4 regions of the Sphingobacterium sp. MYb388 genome follow, and region 1 is predicted to be linked to each of the others. Evidence: riboswitches for the same ligand, from Rfam matches in the RefSeq annotation. Region 1 holds a riboswitch; each other region holds the start of a gene.
The links. Region 1 has a riboswitch for S-adenosylmethionine ahead of WH188_RS15510 (O-acetylhomoserine aminocarboxypropyltransferase/cysteine synthase family protein). Riboswitches for the same ligand answer to the same signal wherever they lie in the genome.

Region 1 (4,220 bases):
ATGAAGTTTTAATACCAAATCCGGGATATCCAGCGTATGCGGCAGCAGTACGGTTAAGTGGAGCCACGGCAATTACCTATGATTTATCTGAAGAAACAGATTGGTTACCTGATCTTAAAAAACTTTCTGAAAACGATTTATCAAAAGTAAAATTAATGTGGATCAACTACCCTCATATGCCAACTGGTTCGAGTGCAAACGAAGGATTTTATCTTGAATTGATTGCTTTTGCAGAGGCAAACCATATTTTAATCTGCCACGACAATCCTTATAGTTTTATCTTGACAGACAGCCCTAAAAGCATTATGTCTATTGAAGGTGCAAAGGATGTTGCCTTGGAACTTAATTCATTAAGCAAATCCTCCAATATGGCCGGATGGCGAATCGGTATGTTAGTGGGCGCAGAGGCACGGATCAATGAAGTATTACGTTTTAAAAGCAACATGGATTCGGGAATGTTCTTACCAGCTCAATTAGCAGCGGCCAAGGCATTGCAGTTGGATCAAACATGGTATCAAGATTTAAATGCAATCTATCACGAAAGAAGGCAGTTGGTTTTCGAAATCATGAACCTGTTGGGCTGTACATATAAAAAGAATCAGGTCGGTTTATTTGTGTGGGCCAAAATTCCAGATAATTACGAATCAGGCTACACGTTAAGTGATGAGGTGTTAGATCTATCACGTGTCTTTATTACTCCCGGAGGTATATTCGGAAGTGCTGGAAACACCTATATTAGAATAAGTTTATGTGCCTCAGTTGAAGTATTAAAAGAAGCAATTGCTAGAATAGAACAAGCAAAACAAACGAATTAAGATTGAAATAACATGATGAATATAGCCATTATTGGCGTCGGTTTAATTGGTGGCTCCGTCGCCATGAAACTAAAAGAAAAAAAATTCTGTGATCAGGTTTTTGGTGTTGACAAAAGTGATGCTAATCTAACAAAAGCATTGCAAATAGGCTTCATTGATCAAAAGGCAACATTAGAGGAAGCTTTAGAAAAATGTAAAGTGATCATTCTCACAGCTCCAGTTGATGCGATAATCACATTAGCGCCCAAATTATTGGATCTCGTAAAAGATCAAGTCATCATTGACATGGGCTCTACCAAACTAAATATTTTACAGTTAATCTCGGAACACCCTAATCGTGGCCGCTATGTTGCCGCCCATCCAATGGCTGGTACCGAATATTCAGGCCCCGAAGCAGCATTACCAAATTTGTTTAAAGATAAAATGATGGTTTACGTTGAGGCATTTAAATCTGATGAAGATGCATTCGAATTAACAGATTCCATTACCGAACAACTGGAAATGCGGACGTCATTTATGACTGCAGAGGAGCATGATACACACACAGCCTATGTTTCCCATATTTCTCACCTGACTTCTTTTGCTCTAGCGTTAACTGTTTTAGAGAAAGAGAAATCGCAGGGTCGAATATTTGAATTGGCAGGATCTGGTTTTGAATCAACGGTACGCTTAGCAAAAAGCTCACCGGATATGTGGACACCTATTTTCAAACAGAACAGAGTTAATGTACTCGAAGTGTTAGAGGAAAACATCAAGCAGCTGCAGGCTTTAAAAGATGCCATCCAAGATGAAAATTACACTCAATTACACAAATTGATTAAAAAATCAAATAAGATTAAACGTATTATTAAATAAAACCCACTTGCTCCAACTGGCAAAGGCGAATTATTGTTTCATACAAAGTAATGAGAAGAAAGCATAGGAACTCGCAAGGTTCCTATTTTTTTTTTATTAAAAAAGATCACAGGATCATCGCTCTGCTGTTGTCTGTTTAACACCGTATGCTTCAGTTATATTGCTTTCAATTACTGATATGGATTTCATCCACGACGTATAAACATATCGGAATAAATAAATGCTGCCCCATCAACTACCAATACTTACATAATAGTGAGAGCTTACGATCAATTACGAGTAGAATTAGAAGTATTTTCTAAGAAATAGCATAAAATATTTTGGTTTGTAAAAAGCAAGGCATATATTTGCAACGTAGTTCAAATAGAAATACATCTAATCAACACCTCTTAATCAGGTCTTGATTTATAAAGAAGTGGCGAGAGACTGGCTCAATGACCCACTGGCAACCTTCAAAATACGTTTGAAAAGGTGCCAATTCCTGTCCAAAGTAATATTGCTTTGGAGGATATAAATGAAACGACAAATGATAATAACATTACAACAAAACAAGAAGGTAAATTCTAGCACCAACGTAACAGATACAAATATTCCATCAAAACAGATGCGAATGCTTTTGCACATGTTTACGTTTTCTTGTTAATCAATCTTTTTTAAAATTTATTGATTTCAAGTACATATCCATGTGCCCAATCTCACCCCTATTTTTTATTAACGAATCTTCAACTAATTAATTATAACTACAATGTCTACAAATAAAAATTTAAAATTCGAAACACTTCAAGTGCATGCTGGCCAAGTTGCCGATCCAACAACTGGAGCGCGTGCAGTACCTATATACCAAACCAGTTCATACGTATTTGAAAATGCAGAACATGGAGCGAACTTATTTGCATTAAAACAATTTGGAAACATCTATACACGTCTGATGAATCCAACAACAGATGTATTTGAGAAACGTATTGCTGCATTGGAAGGCGGTATCGCCGCTGTAGCAGTCGCTTCTGGACAGGCTGCGCAATTCATTGCATTAAATAATATCGTAGAAGCTGGTGAAAATTTTGTTTCCAGCAGTAATGTATACGGTGGTACATATAATCAATTTAAAGTAGCATTTAAAAGAATTGGTATTGAAGTACGTTTTACTAAAGAAACAACCGCCGAGGAGTTTGAATCACTAATCGATGAAAACACAAAAGCTTTATACTTAGAAACAATTGGAAACCCAAGTTACGATATTCCAGATTTTGATAAGATAGCAGCTGTTGCTAGAAAACATGATTTACCACTTATCGTAGACAATACTTTTGGAGCTGGTGGATATCTATTTAAACCTCTTGAACACGGAGCTTCTGTAGTTGTAGAGTCTGCAACAAAATGGATTGGTGGTCACGGTACAAGTATTGGTGGTGTCATCGTAGATGGTGGTACTTACAACTGGGGAAATGGTAAATTCAAACAGTTTTCTGAACCTTCAGAAGGATACCATGGATTAGTTTTTTCAGATGTTTTTGGCGTTAATGGCCCATTTGGAAACATTCAATTTGCAATCCGCGCACGTGTTGAAGGACTACGTGATTTTGGACCAGCTATTTCACCCTTCAATTCATTCCAATTGATCCAGGGCTTAGAAACATTATCGCTTCGTGTTCAGCGTCATGTAGACAACACATTAGAAATTGCGAAATGGTTAGAAGCCCATCCGCAAGTGGAAAAAGTGAATTATCCAGGGTTAAAAAGCTCTCCTAGCTTTGCAAATGCGCAAAAGTATTTAAAAAATGGATATGGTGCTGTTCTTTCATTTCAAATAAAAGGTGACGTGACAAAAGCCGATGCTTTTATCGATAGCTTAGAGCTAATAAGTCATCTCGCAAATGTGGGTGATACGAAGTCATTGATCATACACCCTGCGGCGACTACACATCAACAACTGAGTGAAGAAGCTCAAAAAGCTGCAGGTGTATTTGTAGGATTATTACGCCTATCTGTCGGTATCGAACATATTGACGATATCAAAGCAGATTTACAACAGGCCTTCGATAAAATTAAATAATTTCAGATAGCACTATTATATAAAAGCGTAAAAAAAACTATGAGTAAGAAATTAACGATTGGAATGTTTGGATTTGGGGTTGTAGGACAAGGATTGTACGACATTATCAAGACTAAAAACTTAAATTTAGAAATTAAAAAATTTGTCATCAAGAACGCTGACAAAAAAAGATCATTACCTGCTGAATTATTCACAACAGATGCTGAGGCTATTCTTGGTGACTCTGAAATCAATACCGTAGTAGAATTGATCGATGATGCTGATGCAGCTTACGCACTGACTGTTCGTGCATTAAAATCTGGAAAAAACGTTGTTTCTGCAAATAAGAAAATGATTGCCACGCATTTAGAAGAATTAGCGGCAATACAACAAGAATACGGCACAAGTCTACTATATGAAGGTGCAGTATGCGGAAGTATTCCAATTATCCGCAATTTAGAAGAGTATTATGACAATGAATTATTACATGCCGTGACCGGTATTTTTAATGGCTCCTC
Region 2 (4,220 bases), on a different contig from region 1:
TGGATATTGCTTCATTCCATTTGACTCCCCAGCCAGGCATCCCGCGACGATTTGGAGCGATCACAATATAACCTTGAGAAGCGATAAGCTGTAGATTCCAACGGAATGAGTAAAACTGGGTCAGTGCAGACTGAGGGCCACCTTCGCAATATAAAATCGTTGGGTATTTTTTTGTTGGGTCAAAATCTGGCGGATAAATTACCCAAGAAAAAAGATCTTGGCCATCAGAAGCTTTTGTAATTCTGGATTCAATTTTATTATCACTGATATGAGCATACATTTTATCATTGACAGTCGTCAATGCCGTTAACGTTTTATTCGCTAAGTCATATTTGTAAATCTCTGTAGCTCTTGTGAATTTTGTTGATGTTACGATCAACTGATTGGCTACCTGTCCCACAATTCCTGTGATATCAAAATTTCCTTCAGAGATTTGTTTAATCGATGCTAAAGATTTGTTTTTTAAATTAGTAGGAACAGTCAGTTCGAAAAGTTGTACGGTACCTTTGGATGGTGCCACAAAATAAATCTTACGATTGTCCTTGCTCCATATGAAAGAGTTTACTGTGCCGTCCCAATGTGCAGTAAGATTTAAACGCTGAGATGATGCTTTATCGAAAATAATGATATCATTTTTATCGGCTTCGTAACCATCTTTTTTCATACTTAGCCAAGTTAACTTAGTTCCATCTGGACTGTAAGTCGGGTTGGTATCATAGCCATTCATACCCTCAGTCAGATTTGTTGTTTGCTTAGAAGTAAGATCATAGCGGTAGATATCCGTATTTGTACTCACGGCATACGCTGTTCCAAACCTTTTTTTACTGACATATAGCACAGCTTTACTATCTGGTGTCCATTCAAAATCTTCAGAACCGCCAAATGGCATTTGAGGGCTATAGAAAGGCTCATCCTGCAATAAATCAATTGCTTCGCCAATCTTACCGTTGTTATAGCTGGCTACAAATGGATGATTGAATTTTCCATTATTGAACGTGTCCCAATGACGGTAGTCAAGATTGTCAAAAACATAAGCGTCAGATTTTGGTAAATCAGGATATTTGTCGGTACTGTGATATTTTTTGATTAAAACTGCTTTGCTAAATAAAATATATTGACCATTTGGAGAGAGTTTTACATTTTCTAGATCAGTTTCGCTGTGTGTCAATTGTATAGCTTCACCTTTATATCTATTCTTTTTCCAAAGTTGCCCTTTGAACAAGTAAATGATATCGCCATTTTCTGTAATCTGTACAACAGACTCGCCGCCCTTTTCACTTGTTAGAGGAGCTGTGTTACCTGTTTCTAGGGATAATGTGTAAAGGTTTTTTTCCGAACTGTTTGTTTCTATAGCATAATTAGAGACACCATATATTAAAGTTTTTCCATCTGTTGAAATTCCTTCTCCAGAAACTCGGCCTAATTTCCAAAGTGTCTGCGGATCTAATGGTGCTTTTGTGGTGTTTTCCATATTAAGAACCATTTTGGTTTCTTTGTTTTCCTGAGCTATTGATGCCGAAGCGCATAATAAAATGGAAAGCGTTATTAAAGATTTTTTTTTCATAAAGAATACGAATATGAACAGGCAAGATACAAAATCTAAGATCATTTAACATATTAAATAAAGTATTGGAGAAAGAAAACAAGGTGAAGGAATTGTTCAGAATGACGCGATATCACTTTGTGTTAAACTATTGAAGGGAATTGGAGAAATTATAAAATACTATCTTAACGCATTAAAAAAAGCATACCATTGATATTAGTGACTGAAAATTATATAGAATTAGTTGGATAAAAAAAGCTTCACTCAGTGCTCAAAAAGGAAGGGCTATTTAACCTTTTTAGCGCTGAGTGAATACGCAATTTTAAAGCTGTCTTTGCTCTTATTGGAGAATCGGGATAAGCGTATTTTCCTCTAATCTTACTGCGACATACTTTACGGAAGTAAAACCATCTTCTCTAGAAATGATGTTGGAAAGATCTAGCCCTCTTTTAGAAAAAGTACTTATGAGCGCAGTGCGGAATGTAGATTTGGAAGAACCCCAACCTTTTTCCGATACCGTATCATTGTTGAGCTGTATCAGTTCGTTGATTGAATAATAACTGAATTTTTCCAGTAAATGTTGATAAAGATTTGGTGTTGACATACAATTTAAAAATTTAAAGGATTAAACCATAAACTGTATCCAGATATTTTTGGTCGAAACCCATATTAATTTACCACCGCGGTTATGTAACTCGGTTGGTATTGCAACGTGCAATTCTGAATACTCTACAAAGTTAGTAGATTTTATTTTGTTTCAAAATTTATTTTAAAATAATTAATTCATGATGAGAATTTTATGAATGATGTCGATCCGATTATTATTTCTTTATGGCAGCAATTATAATAAATATTGGCCTTCTCATCTCGTCTTTCATTTCCGGATAAATTTTTAAAACTTCCTCTGAAGGTTTGGATTCCGATATTTGTTGAATATCAAAATTAGATTTAATAACTGTGTTGATGATAGTTTCTAAATTTCGATGGTATTTAGTTACCTCGTGTCCAAGAAATCGAGTGTTTCTTTGACCTTCTTCCTGATAATTGTCCATCGGCCAATGCAGACGATTTCCATTTTCATCCTTAAACCAATCCTGTTCAGCTCTTGAAGTAAAAGCAGGGTGCTCCATTGAAAAGACAAAACTTCCTCCTTTTTTAAGAATTTGATTTATTTTCATAAAAACACTGCTTAAATCTTTTAGGTAATGGAATGCAAGTGAACTAATAACGACATCAAATTCTTCATGGTCAAAATTAATATCCTCGATGGCCATTTTTTTATATTCAATTTCAAAGTTTTTGGAATGCTCTTTTGCTTTATCAATCATTTTTTGAGATAAGTCAATTCCAATTACATTTTTAGCCCCTTTTTGCTTAGCATAAATGCAGTGCCATCCATATCCGCAACCTAGATCAAGCACTTTCTTATTTTGGAAATCGGGTAACATTTTCTGTAAAACATGCTATTCTCCAGCAGCATTTAAACCATCTATAGAACGTTGCATCTTTCCATAGCTTTCAAAGAAGCTAGGATCATCATATTTGTTTTGTTTCATTTTATTATTCGCCGTTTCAAGATAATTTCAAATTTACTGCCAATATTATTTTTATCAAAACTTAGTTGGCTGAACGAGACATAAAAGCATACTTGACGATCCACCCATCAACAAGGGTGGATAAACCTTTAGTAAGTTACACTGTTATTAACATATTATCTCTTCGTTAGGAAAATTAAATTTGATATTGAATTAATTTTTGGTTATTTTTAAATTGTAAAATATATTGTACATAAATGTTTTAATATTTTAATGAAACTAATATTGATTTAATGAAGAAATATCTGCTTTTATTGCTATTTTTTTGCACACTGCTTATTGTTAGTTGCAAGAAATCAGAAGAAATTGATCCCCTATCAAACATGAGTATCGTCTTCTCTGACAATAATCATCCTGTCAAAGGAAAAGTGAAGTACGACTATAATTTGGACAATTGTGGACAGATCAATCTTATTACGAGCGTAAAGGAATCTGATGGTACTTATTCACAATTGAAATTAACTTTACTTTCTAATGGAGCATTAGCCAAGGTTCAGTATTTCAAACAAAATTCTTCAGCTGATGGTAACTATTTTGCTCCACATCTTCAGCCAGAGAAATCTTTTCAAATCGCGGATTTTAAATATGAAAAAGCAGGTGGTCGATTATCTTTTTCTTTTAGTGGAAAAGTTTATAAAAACAATGAGCAAGAACGAGTACTGACTGGTAAAGTAGATCTGCACGCCATTGAATATGCACCGTGCGAAGCATTGATCCTTAATGTAATGACAGTGAAATCTGCTTTTAATTTTTTCTCTATGTACTCATCTTCTACTAAATCAACTGTTAATCCAGGTAGATCGGACCAGTACAACTACTATACATATGTTGCTCACTCCAATTCTGGTCAATTTATAAATTTGAAGCTGGAAAGCGATATTTCAAAATTGGTAGGCCAGGAGATTGACTTTGATGACACTAATCCATTATACAGTGTTAAGTACTGGGAATATACCGGACTGTTTATGTTGGAGGAATCTTATGGATCCCTTGATCAAAACTGGAAGCGTTTTCAAACGAGGGGTAAATTTACCAGTATCCAAAAAGTATCGGATGAAAGATACAATAAACCGTATTACAAA
Region 3 (4,220 bases), on a different contig from region 1:
TTGGGTCAACAATAAACGTCTATAATCATCGATTTTTCGGCTTTTGTCACCTTGTGCTAATCCTTTTAGAACAGATAAGATCCTTTCCTTCATCTCAGCGGTCGCCTTATTAGTAAAAGTGACGGCCAATATTTCACGATAACTGTTTTCTTTTGAAAGTAATAAAGTCAGGTAATGGACAGTTAAGCTGAATGTTTTGCCTGAACCAGCTGAGGCTTTTAATATTTTTAATGGCGCTATCGATGACATGAATTCAATTTGATTTGGAAGGATGAAAATACGCTTATTAATTTGAATAGACAAAATTGCTAATGCGTACGGAACCTTTAGAAATAAGGCAAAATTACAAATTAATTCCCTATATAAATTTGTATCATCCAGATGGCATCTATGATTTGTTTCGTTGTAAGACTAAGACGGTGTGCATGAAATAATTTGGCCATAATGGTATATAATGACGCTTATTTGTCATCTTTCTTATTCTGTGGAAGTTGACTTCTATTTTTAGTTTTTAACTTCCAATAATCCTTTGTATCTTTGCGTCCCCTCTTGCATGTAGCACGGGGGATATGTTGAATACATAAATAACACAAAAACATGGCAACTAAAATCAGATTGCAAAGACATGGTAAAAAAGGACGTCCTTTTTACCACCTAGTAGTAGCAGATGCACGTGCTCCACGTGATGGTAAATTCATCGAACGTATTGGTTCTTACAACCCGAACACAAATCCAGCGACTATCGTTTTGGATTTTGACAAAGCTTTGGATTGGATGAATAATGGTGCACAACCTACTGACACAGCTCGTACTATCCTTTCGGATAAAGGTGTTTTATACAAAAAACACTTATTAGGCGGTGTTAAAAAAGGTGCATTTGATGAAGCAGCTGCTGAAGCTAAATTTGTAGCTTGGACTGAAGCTAATGATGCAAGAACTGCTGGTAAAAAAGACGGTTTAGCAACTACTAAAGCTGAAGCTAAGAAAATTGCATTAGCTGCTGAAGCTAAGAAAAAAGAAGAAAAAGCTGCTGCTATTGCCGCTAAAAATGCGCCAGTTGTAGAAGAAACTCCTGCTGAAGAAACTGAAGCTCCTGCTGCAGAAGAAACTGAAGGTTAATTTTTCTTTCATACAGTATCAAGAAAGCCGGTTCAATTTTGATCCGGCTTTTTTTTAAGAATGTAGTTGCTATACCTACGAAGTACTGTATTTATATATTTATATTTTTAAATTTGCACTTTCAAATTAGAACATGACCATAGAAGAAAGTTTTTACATCGGTTATATTAGCAAAACACGTGGATTAAAAGGTGAGCTTCAGCTTTTTTTTGAATTTGAAGATTATCAAGATTTAGACTTTGATGTTTTATTTGCTGAAGTGAATAAAAAATTAGTGCCTTACTTTGTCGACAATATCAAATACCAATCAAATAGTACAGCCTATTTAAATTTAGAAGACGTCGATCATATTGATAAAGCACAACCTTTAGTGCGTAAGAAAATATACCTTCCAAATGATAAAATGCCAGAGCGTGATCCTGATGATTTTAGATATACGGATTTAATTGGATACTTGGTGATTGATGAAGTTCATGGAGAATTAGGAGAGATTAAACATGTACAGGAAATGCCTCAGCAATTTATAGCAACAGTAGACTTTAATGGAAAAGAATTGATGTTCCCATTAAATGACGATCTTATGCTAGGAATTGATTCAGAGGATAAAGTTTTAGAGGTTGATTTACCAGATGGATTGGTTGAGCTATATAAGGAGATTTAAAGTCTTCACGATATACAGATTAATAAAAAGGAGTTACTGTAGTTATATGCAGTAACTCTTTTTTATTTAAAGAAATCCATTTTAATAAACGTTTTATTGGGGCATTTTTTTAGGCATGACCTTAATATTATTTTGATTATAAATTTCTATTGCCGATATTAGCCGATGCTTATAGAGAAAGGCCGAGGGAATAGACCCAATGAAGCCTTAGCAACCTGTTATTTTATAAGGTGCTACATTCTACCCCAACTCAGAGCTGGGAAAGATAAGTTGAAACAAGTCCACTTGTGCATTTCGATGTAAGCCAACCAAAATCACTTTAAAAAATATTAATGAAAATCGTTGATCATATCAGTAATGCCAAAGGAAAAACTTTGTTTTCTTTTGAACTGTTGCCACCAGCTAAGGGGCAAGGTATCCAAAGTATTTTTAAAACAATGGATGCACTTATGGAATTCAAGCCTCCCTTTATCGATGTGACTTATCATAGAGAAGACTACATGTATAAGAAGCACGAGAGCGGTTTATTAGAACGTGTGGCTTATCGTAAACGTCCAGGGACTGTTGCAATTTGTGCCGCTATTATGAATAAGTATAAAGTGGATGCTGTACCACATCTTATCTGTGGTGGTTTCACAAAAGAGGAAACTGAAAATGCTTTGATAGATTTGAACTTCTTGGGTATTGACAATGTGCTCGTATTGAGAGGTGATGCAAGAAAAGGCGATCCTGATTTCATACCAACAGAAGGTGGTCATGCATTTGCAACAGATCTTTTACAGCAGGTTGCCGATATGAACCAAGGACAGTACTTACATGAGGATATTGCGATTTCAGAAAAGACCAACTTTTGTATTGGCGTTGCAGGATATCCTGAAAAACACTTCGAAGCGCCAAATTTTAATACCGATTTTAAATGGTTAAAAAAGAAGGTTGAGATGGGGGCTGAGTTTATTGTTACACAAATGTTCTTTAATGTTGAAAAATATAAAGAGTTTGTCAATAAGTGCAGGGAAAATGATATTCATATTCCAATTATACCAGGTTTAAAACCATTGACAACAAAAAAACAACTGATTACGCTTCCGAAAATTTTTCATTTGGATATTCCAGAGGAATTGAGTGAAGCAGTATCCGGATGTAAAAATAATGCAGACGTGAGACAAGTCGGAGAAGAGTGGTTGGTACAACAATGTAAAGAATTAATTGACTTTGGTGCGCCAGTTTTACATTTTTATACCATGAGTAATCCTGGACCGACTAAAAGTATTGTAGAAAAGTTATTCTAAGACTTATATCGTATAAAAAAGCCTGCTATCACATTATAGCAGGCTTTTTTATGCGTTTCGATTTTTGTTAAAAAAAGTTAATCACCCTCAAATGAAATCTCTTTTTATTATATTTAATTGAAAATTAATTTGATTTATCAAATAATCAATTAAACCTGAATCATTCATGGATTATAAGAAAGTAAACAACGTGTTAGGTTGGCTATGTGCCATCATAGCAACATCCGTTTTCATTATCACAGCAGAGCGAACAACAAGTTGGTGGGATACTGGTGAATTTATTGCATCAGCATATAAACTTCAGATTGTTCATCAGCCTGGAGCACCTTTGTTTCTAATGTTGCAGAATATATTTTCAAATTTTGCTTTAGGAAATTTAGCTCAGATTGCATTTTGGATGAATGTGGGTTCTGCTATATGCAGTGGTTTGACAGTTATGTTTTTGTTTTGGACCATAACAGCATTAGCAAGAAAAATTATCCAATCTGATCATCAATCCAATGATAAAAATCATCTGATTAAAATAATGGGAGCAGGCATGGTGGGAGCTTTAGCTTACAGTTTCTCCGATACATTCTGGTATTCAGCAGTAGAATCTGAAGTTTATGCGATGTCATCCTTATGTACAGCAGTCGTATTCTGGGCAATTCTAAAATGGGAAGCCCGTGCAAATAAACCGCATGCAGATCGTTGGCTTATTGTCATCGCTTATATTATTGGACTTTCAATAGGAGTTCATTTATTGAATCTATTAGTTATTCCAGCGATAGCACTTATTATTTATTTTAAGAAAACTGATCGTACAACGTTTTGGGGAATTAGTAAAGCATTGTTTATTGGACTAGGAATATTGGCCATTATTCTGTGGGGAATAATCCAGTACCTTATTAAATTTGCTGCCAAGTTTGATTTGTTTTTTGTCAATACACTTGGATTAGGATTTGGCTCGGGCATATTCGTTTTTATCATAATGATCTTATCGGCATTAGTTTATGGCATATATTACTCCATAAGAAAAGGAAAAGTTATTTTGAATACAGCGATTTTGGCAACTTGTTTTATTTTATTAGGATATAGCTCTTTCACTATGGTATTGCTAAGGGCTAATGCTAACCCTTCCTTAAATAATAATGATCCTGAAAACGTATTTT
Region 4 (4,220 bases), on a different contig from region 1:
CCCGTTAACATTCCTTTTACTGGACGGTTTGTCAGGGTTTGAGCGTATGAAGACCAACGTACGGTCATATCAGCAGGACGGTAAACATCACCATAAATAACTGGAGGTTTTACACAACGTGAACCATATGACTGAACCCATCCGTTTTTAGTGAAGGCATAACCTGCTAATTGCTCTCCGAAGTACTCAACCATGTCATTACGTTCGAATTCACCATGAACTAATACATCGATATCCAATTGCTCCTGAAGACGGATTGTTCTTTCTGTCTCTTCTGCGATTTCTTTATCGTATTGTTCTTGAGAAATTGCGCCTTTTTTCAAATCAGCTCTCCATTTACGAACATCTTTAGTTTGTGGGAATGAACCAATTGTCGTTGTTGGAAATGCTGGAAGATTAAATTTCGCTTGTTGTGCTTCTTTACGAGCTAAGAAAGTAGATGTACGTTTAGCATCATCATCAGTGATATTTGCTGTACGTTCTTTAACTTCAGGCTTGTGGATTAAAGAAGATGTACGACGGTCTTCCGCAGCAGCCTTATTGGCTTCGAAACGCTCAGCGGTTTTTGCATCTACTTCGCCTTCAGCTAAGATCGCTAAATCTTTTACCTCTGCTAATTTTTGCTTAGCAAATGCCAACCAATTTTTAACTTCTTTAGGCAATGACTCTTCATTATCTTCATTGTCTAAATCGAAAGGTACGTGTAATAATGAACTCGAAGGTCCTACTAATACACGGTCTTTGCCTAAAGCATCAACAGCTTTTTTGATTTGTGCTAAAGATTTTACGTAATCATTTTTCCAAATGTTGCGACCTTCAACTACACCCAAAGAAAGTGTTAATGAAGCCGGAACTTTGGCTAATATAGTGTCGAGTTGGTTTTCACCTCTTACTAAATCAACATGAACTGCGTAAACTGGTAAGTTTAGAGCTGTTTCTTCGTTGTCACGTAAAGCCTCGAAATAAGTCGTTACAATAATTTTGATGTCTTTAGCAGCAGCAGCTAATTTAGTAAATACACGAGTGTATAGAGCACGTGTTGCATCATCAATATCTAAAGCTAAAAATGGCTCATCAATTTGTACATATTTTGCACCAGCGGTAGCCAATTTAGTTAAGATTTCTTCATATACAGGAACCAACTTATCGATTAAATCGATACGGTTGAAACCAGATTCTTTTTCTTTACCTAATAATAAGTATGAGATCGGGCCAATTAACACAGGCTTCGTTTCAATACCTAAAGATTTTGCTTCATTATATTCATTTAAGAATTTCTCTGAAGTCAATTTGAATTCTTGATTTTTCACGAATTCAGGTACGATGTAATGGTAGTTGGTATCAAACCATTTTGTCATTTCCATTGCCGTTACGTCAACGCCATCTTGCTGGAAACCACGCGCCATTGCAAAGTAAAGGTCCAAATTGTATCCTTTATCTTCGTTATTTAAAAGTGATTGATATTGTGCAGGGATTGCACCTACAGTTAATGTCAAGTCTAAAACTTGGTCATAAAATGAAAAATCATTGGAAGGAATCAAATCGATGCCAGCATCTTTTTGAGTTTTCCAGTTGCCTTCACGGATTTTCAGTCCAGCCTGCAATAATTCTTGCGCGCTGATTTTTTTAGCCCAATATGCTTCATTGGCCTTTTTCAACTCGCGGAAGGCACCTACACGTGGGTAACCTAAGTTGTTCGTTAGTAACATAAATATAAAATTATTTTATTTGTTCAACCTTAACGAAGCAAGAAATTAGAAGGATTTTTTTATTCGAAATAAAAAACGATCAAAAATTCTTGAATCTATTTACTAAATTTTTTGATTGCTTTTAGAGAGGAGGGCACAAGATATATTTTGTGTCTAGCTTATCATTCCCACTTTTTGATGGGGTAGAATGTAGCACCTTGTCAATCGACAGGTTGCTAAGGCTTCATTGGGTCTATTCCCTCTGCCTTTCTCTATAAGCGCTGTAAATATCGGAATTAGTTTTATAAAAACAAATATTTTGTAACTTTTATATAAAAATGATAATAAACCAAGGTTTAAAATTGGAAATTAGCAGACAAACCAATTTGTTTTCCATTGTAAAATGGTATTGCCATCGTTAGGTAACTTGTTTTTTTTGATTGCAAGTGTTTATCAAATAATGGTAAGAGCCAGTATGCAATTTTTGTTCCCATAATACCAATACCAGCTCCCATGGCGACGTCAGAAAACCAATGTTTATGATTATACATTCTCAGGTAACCTGTTCCCGCCGCAATTGTATAGCCTGCAATACCATACCAAATGGATTGATCTTTATATTCTTGCCATAGAATTTCTGCACCGGTAAAAGGTACAGCAGTATGTCCTGAAGGAAAAGATTCTTGATCTGCGCGATCGGGTCTCCAAGTAGGTGTCGTTTTTTTTATGGTATATACTGCTGATAAGGTGATTGCATGGGCAATCGAACTTACCACTAAGCGTTGTTTTAAATTGTGCTTACTTGGTATTCCGAGTAAGTCAAGCCCAAAGACCGCTGCAGAAGGAATGAAAACACTAACATTATCAAGTTTAAAGGTTTTGGACGGATCATTATTAATTGAATTGTTTATTTGTTGATCCTTATGTTTGAGGTATGGGCTATTTAATGAGATTACTCCGTAAGTCATTAAAGCCGCAGGAACTATTAATTGCTTATAATTTATTGGCTTAGCATTGGTTTCAAAATCTTGATTATCATTTTGTAAAGTATCTTTTTGCGCATAAAGCGATGTAGAAGAGCAAAAGATTGAAAGGATTAAAAAAAATGGAATCGATAGTTTCATTGTTGCAAGATAAACAAAAAGAGATGTTTTTAACATCTCTTTATTATTCTAGTAATTGTGTATTAGCTAACCAATAATTTATAGCCTTTTCCATGTACATTGACAATTTCAACTTTGGGATCATCTCGTAGGTATTTTCTCAATTTGCTTAAGAAAACGTCCATACTCCGGCCTGTAAAGTAATTGTCATCATGCCAAATTTTTAAAAGGGCTTCTTCTCGAGTCAGTACATCATTCTTTTTTAGACAAAGTAGACGTAATAATTCCGCTTCTTTCGTTGATAGTTTTTGTTGCACACCTTTATGCGCAATTTGTTGACTTGTATAATCGAAGAAGTACTCTCCAATCTCAAATTTATCGCTTACAACCTGATCATCTTTCTCTCTTACAACACGCTTAAGCAATGCATTTATGCGAAGGAGTAATTCTTCCACTCGAAATGGTTTTGTGATATAATCATCGCCACCAAGTTCAAATGCTTCTGTTTTATCTTCCATCATACCTTTTGCAGTAGCAAATATGATGGGGGTTGTTGTATTTATTTTCCTGATTTCTCGGCCTACTGTAAAGCCATCTTTCTTGGGCATCATGACGTCTAAAATGCAAAGATCATAACTGCTCTTGCGAAATTGATTGACAGCTTCTTCACCATCTGTACATAAGGTGACATCAAATTTCCCTTTAAGCTCTAAATAATCTTTTAATAAATCTCCTAAGTTTGGATCGTCTTCTGCTAATAGTATCTTCTGCATATTCTTATGGTTTTGTTCGAATATTGATGATAATATACGAAATTAATATCGTTTTAAATTTAATTTTTTATGGGTAATAGAATGTCAAACTGCGTTCCCTTATCTTTATCGCTTTTTACTTGAATTTTACCATTCATTCTTTTAATAATATCATAAACATATGATAGTCCCAATCCAAAACCTTTTACGTTGTGGACATTTCCTGTAGGAATGCGATAAAATTGATCAAATATTTTTAATAAATGATCTTTTGCCATTCCAATCCCATTATCAATAATTGTAATTTGAATACTTTCTTTTGTATTTTTGGTTTTCACAATTATGTGTGGATTATCTTTACTGTATTTTATAGCATTATCTACCAAGTTGAAAAATACATTTGACAAATGAAGTTCATCTCCTACTACAATATCATTTTGTGCATCAAAGTGATGTTCAAATTTGCCACCTACTTTTTGTATTTGAAGTTGCATGCTGTCTAATACTGCTGAAAGCAGATCATTAATGTGAATAGGTGTTTTTTCTAACTTTAATGTTTCTTTTTCCAGACGGGCAATATCTAATACTCGTTCGATATGGTTACCTAATCTCACATTTTCATCATATATAATATTTGCAAGACGCTTTACTCTACGCTCATCAGATATGATCTCTGG

Region 2: linked by a shared signal. The riboswitch ahead of WH188_RS21510 (hypothetical protein) and the one ahead of WH188_RS15510 (O-acetylhomoserine aminocarboxypropyltransferase/cysteine synthase family protein) in region 1 are both predicted to bind S-adenosylmethionine.
Region 3: linked by a shared signal. The riboswitch ahead of metF (methylenetetrahydrofolate reductase [NAD(P)H]) and the one ahead of WH188_RS15510 (O-acetylhomoserine aminocarboxypropyltransferase/cysteine synthase family protein) in region 1 are both predicted to bind S-adenosylmethionine.
Region 4: linked by a shared signal. The riboswitch ahead of metE (5-methyltetrahydropteroyltriglutamate--homocysteine S-methyltransferase) and the one ahead of WH188_RS15510 (O-acetylhomoserine aminocarboxypropyltransferase/cysteine synthase family protein) in region 1 are both predicted to bind S-adenosylmethionine.

What each region holds. Positions count from the first base shown of each region.
Region 1 covers NZ_JBBGYV010000004.1:408,667-412,886, forward strand. The annotation lists gene WH188_RS15500 (pyridoxal phosphate-dependent aminotransferase) at 1-815, shown strand, start outside; gene WH188_RS15505 (prephenate dehydrogenase) at 828-1,670, shown strand; SAM riboswitch class I at 2,073-2,187, shown strand; gene WH188_RS15510 (O-acetylhomoserine aminocarboxypropyltransferase/cysteine synthase family protein) at 2,416-3,723, shown strand; gene WH188_RS15515 (homoserine dehydrogenase) at 3,763-4,220, shown strand, end outside.
Region 2 covers NZ_JBBGYV010000008.1:241,614-245,833, reverse strand. The annotation lists gene WH188_RS21515 (S9 family peptidase) at 1-1,564, opposite strand, end outside; gene WH188_RS21510 (hypothetical protein) at 1,884-2,147, opposite strand; SAM-I-IV-variant riboswitch at 2,183-2,276, opposite strand; gene WH188_RS21505 (class I SAM-dependent methyltransferase) at 2,365-2,991, opposite strand; gene WH188_RS21500 (hypothetical protein) at 3,462-4,220, shown strand, end outside.
Region 3 covers NZ_JBBGYV010000003.1:624,252-628,471, forward strand. The annotation lists gene WH188_RS13035 (UvrD-helicase domain-containing protein) at 1-249, opposite strand, end outside; gene WH188_RS13040 (30S ribosomal protein S16) at 598-1,119, shown strand; gene rimM (ribosome maturation factor RimM) at 1,253-1,780, shown strand; SAM riboswitch class I at 1,947-2,052, shown strand; gene metF (methylenetetrahydrofolate reductase [NAD(P)H]) at 2,113-3,069, shown strand; gene WH188_RS13055 (protein O-mannosyl-transferase family) at 3,236-4,220, shown strand, end outside.
Region 4 covers NZ_JBBGYV010000012.1:65,313-69,532, forward strand. The annotation lists gene metE (5-methyltetrahydropteroyltriglutamate--homocysteine S-methyltransferase) at 1-1,709, opposite strand, end outside; SAM riboswitch class I at 1,865-1,969, opposite strand; gene WH188_RS24615 (phosphatase PAP2 family protein) at 2,045-2,812, opposite strand; gene WH188_RS24620 (response regulator transcription factor) at 2,875-3,564, opposite strand; gene WH188_RS24625 (sensor histidine kinase) at 3,624-4,220, opposite strand, start outside.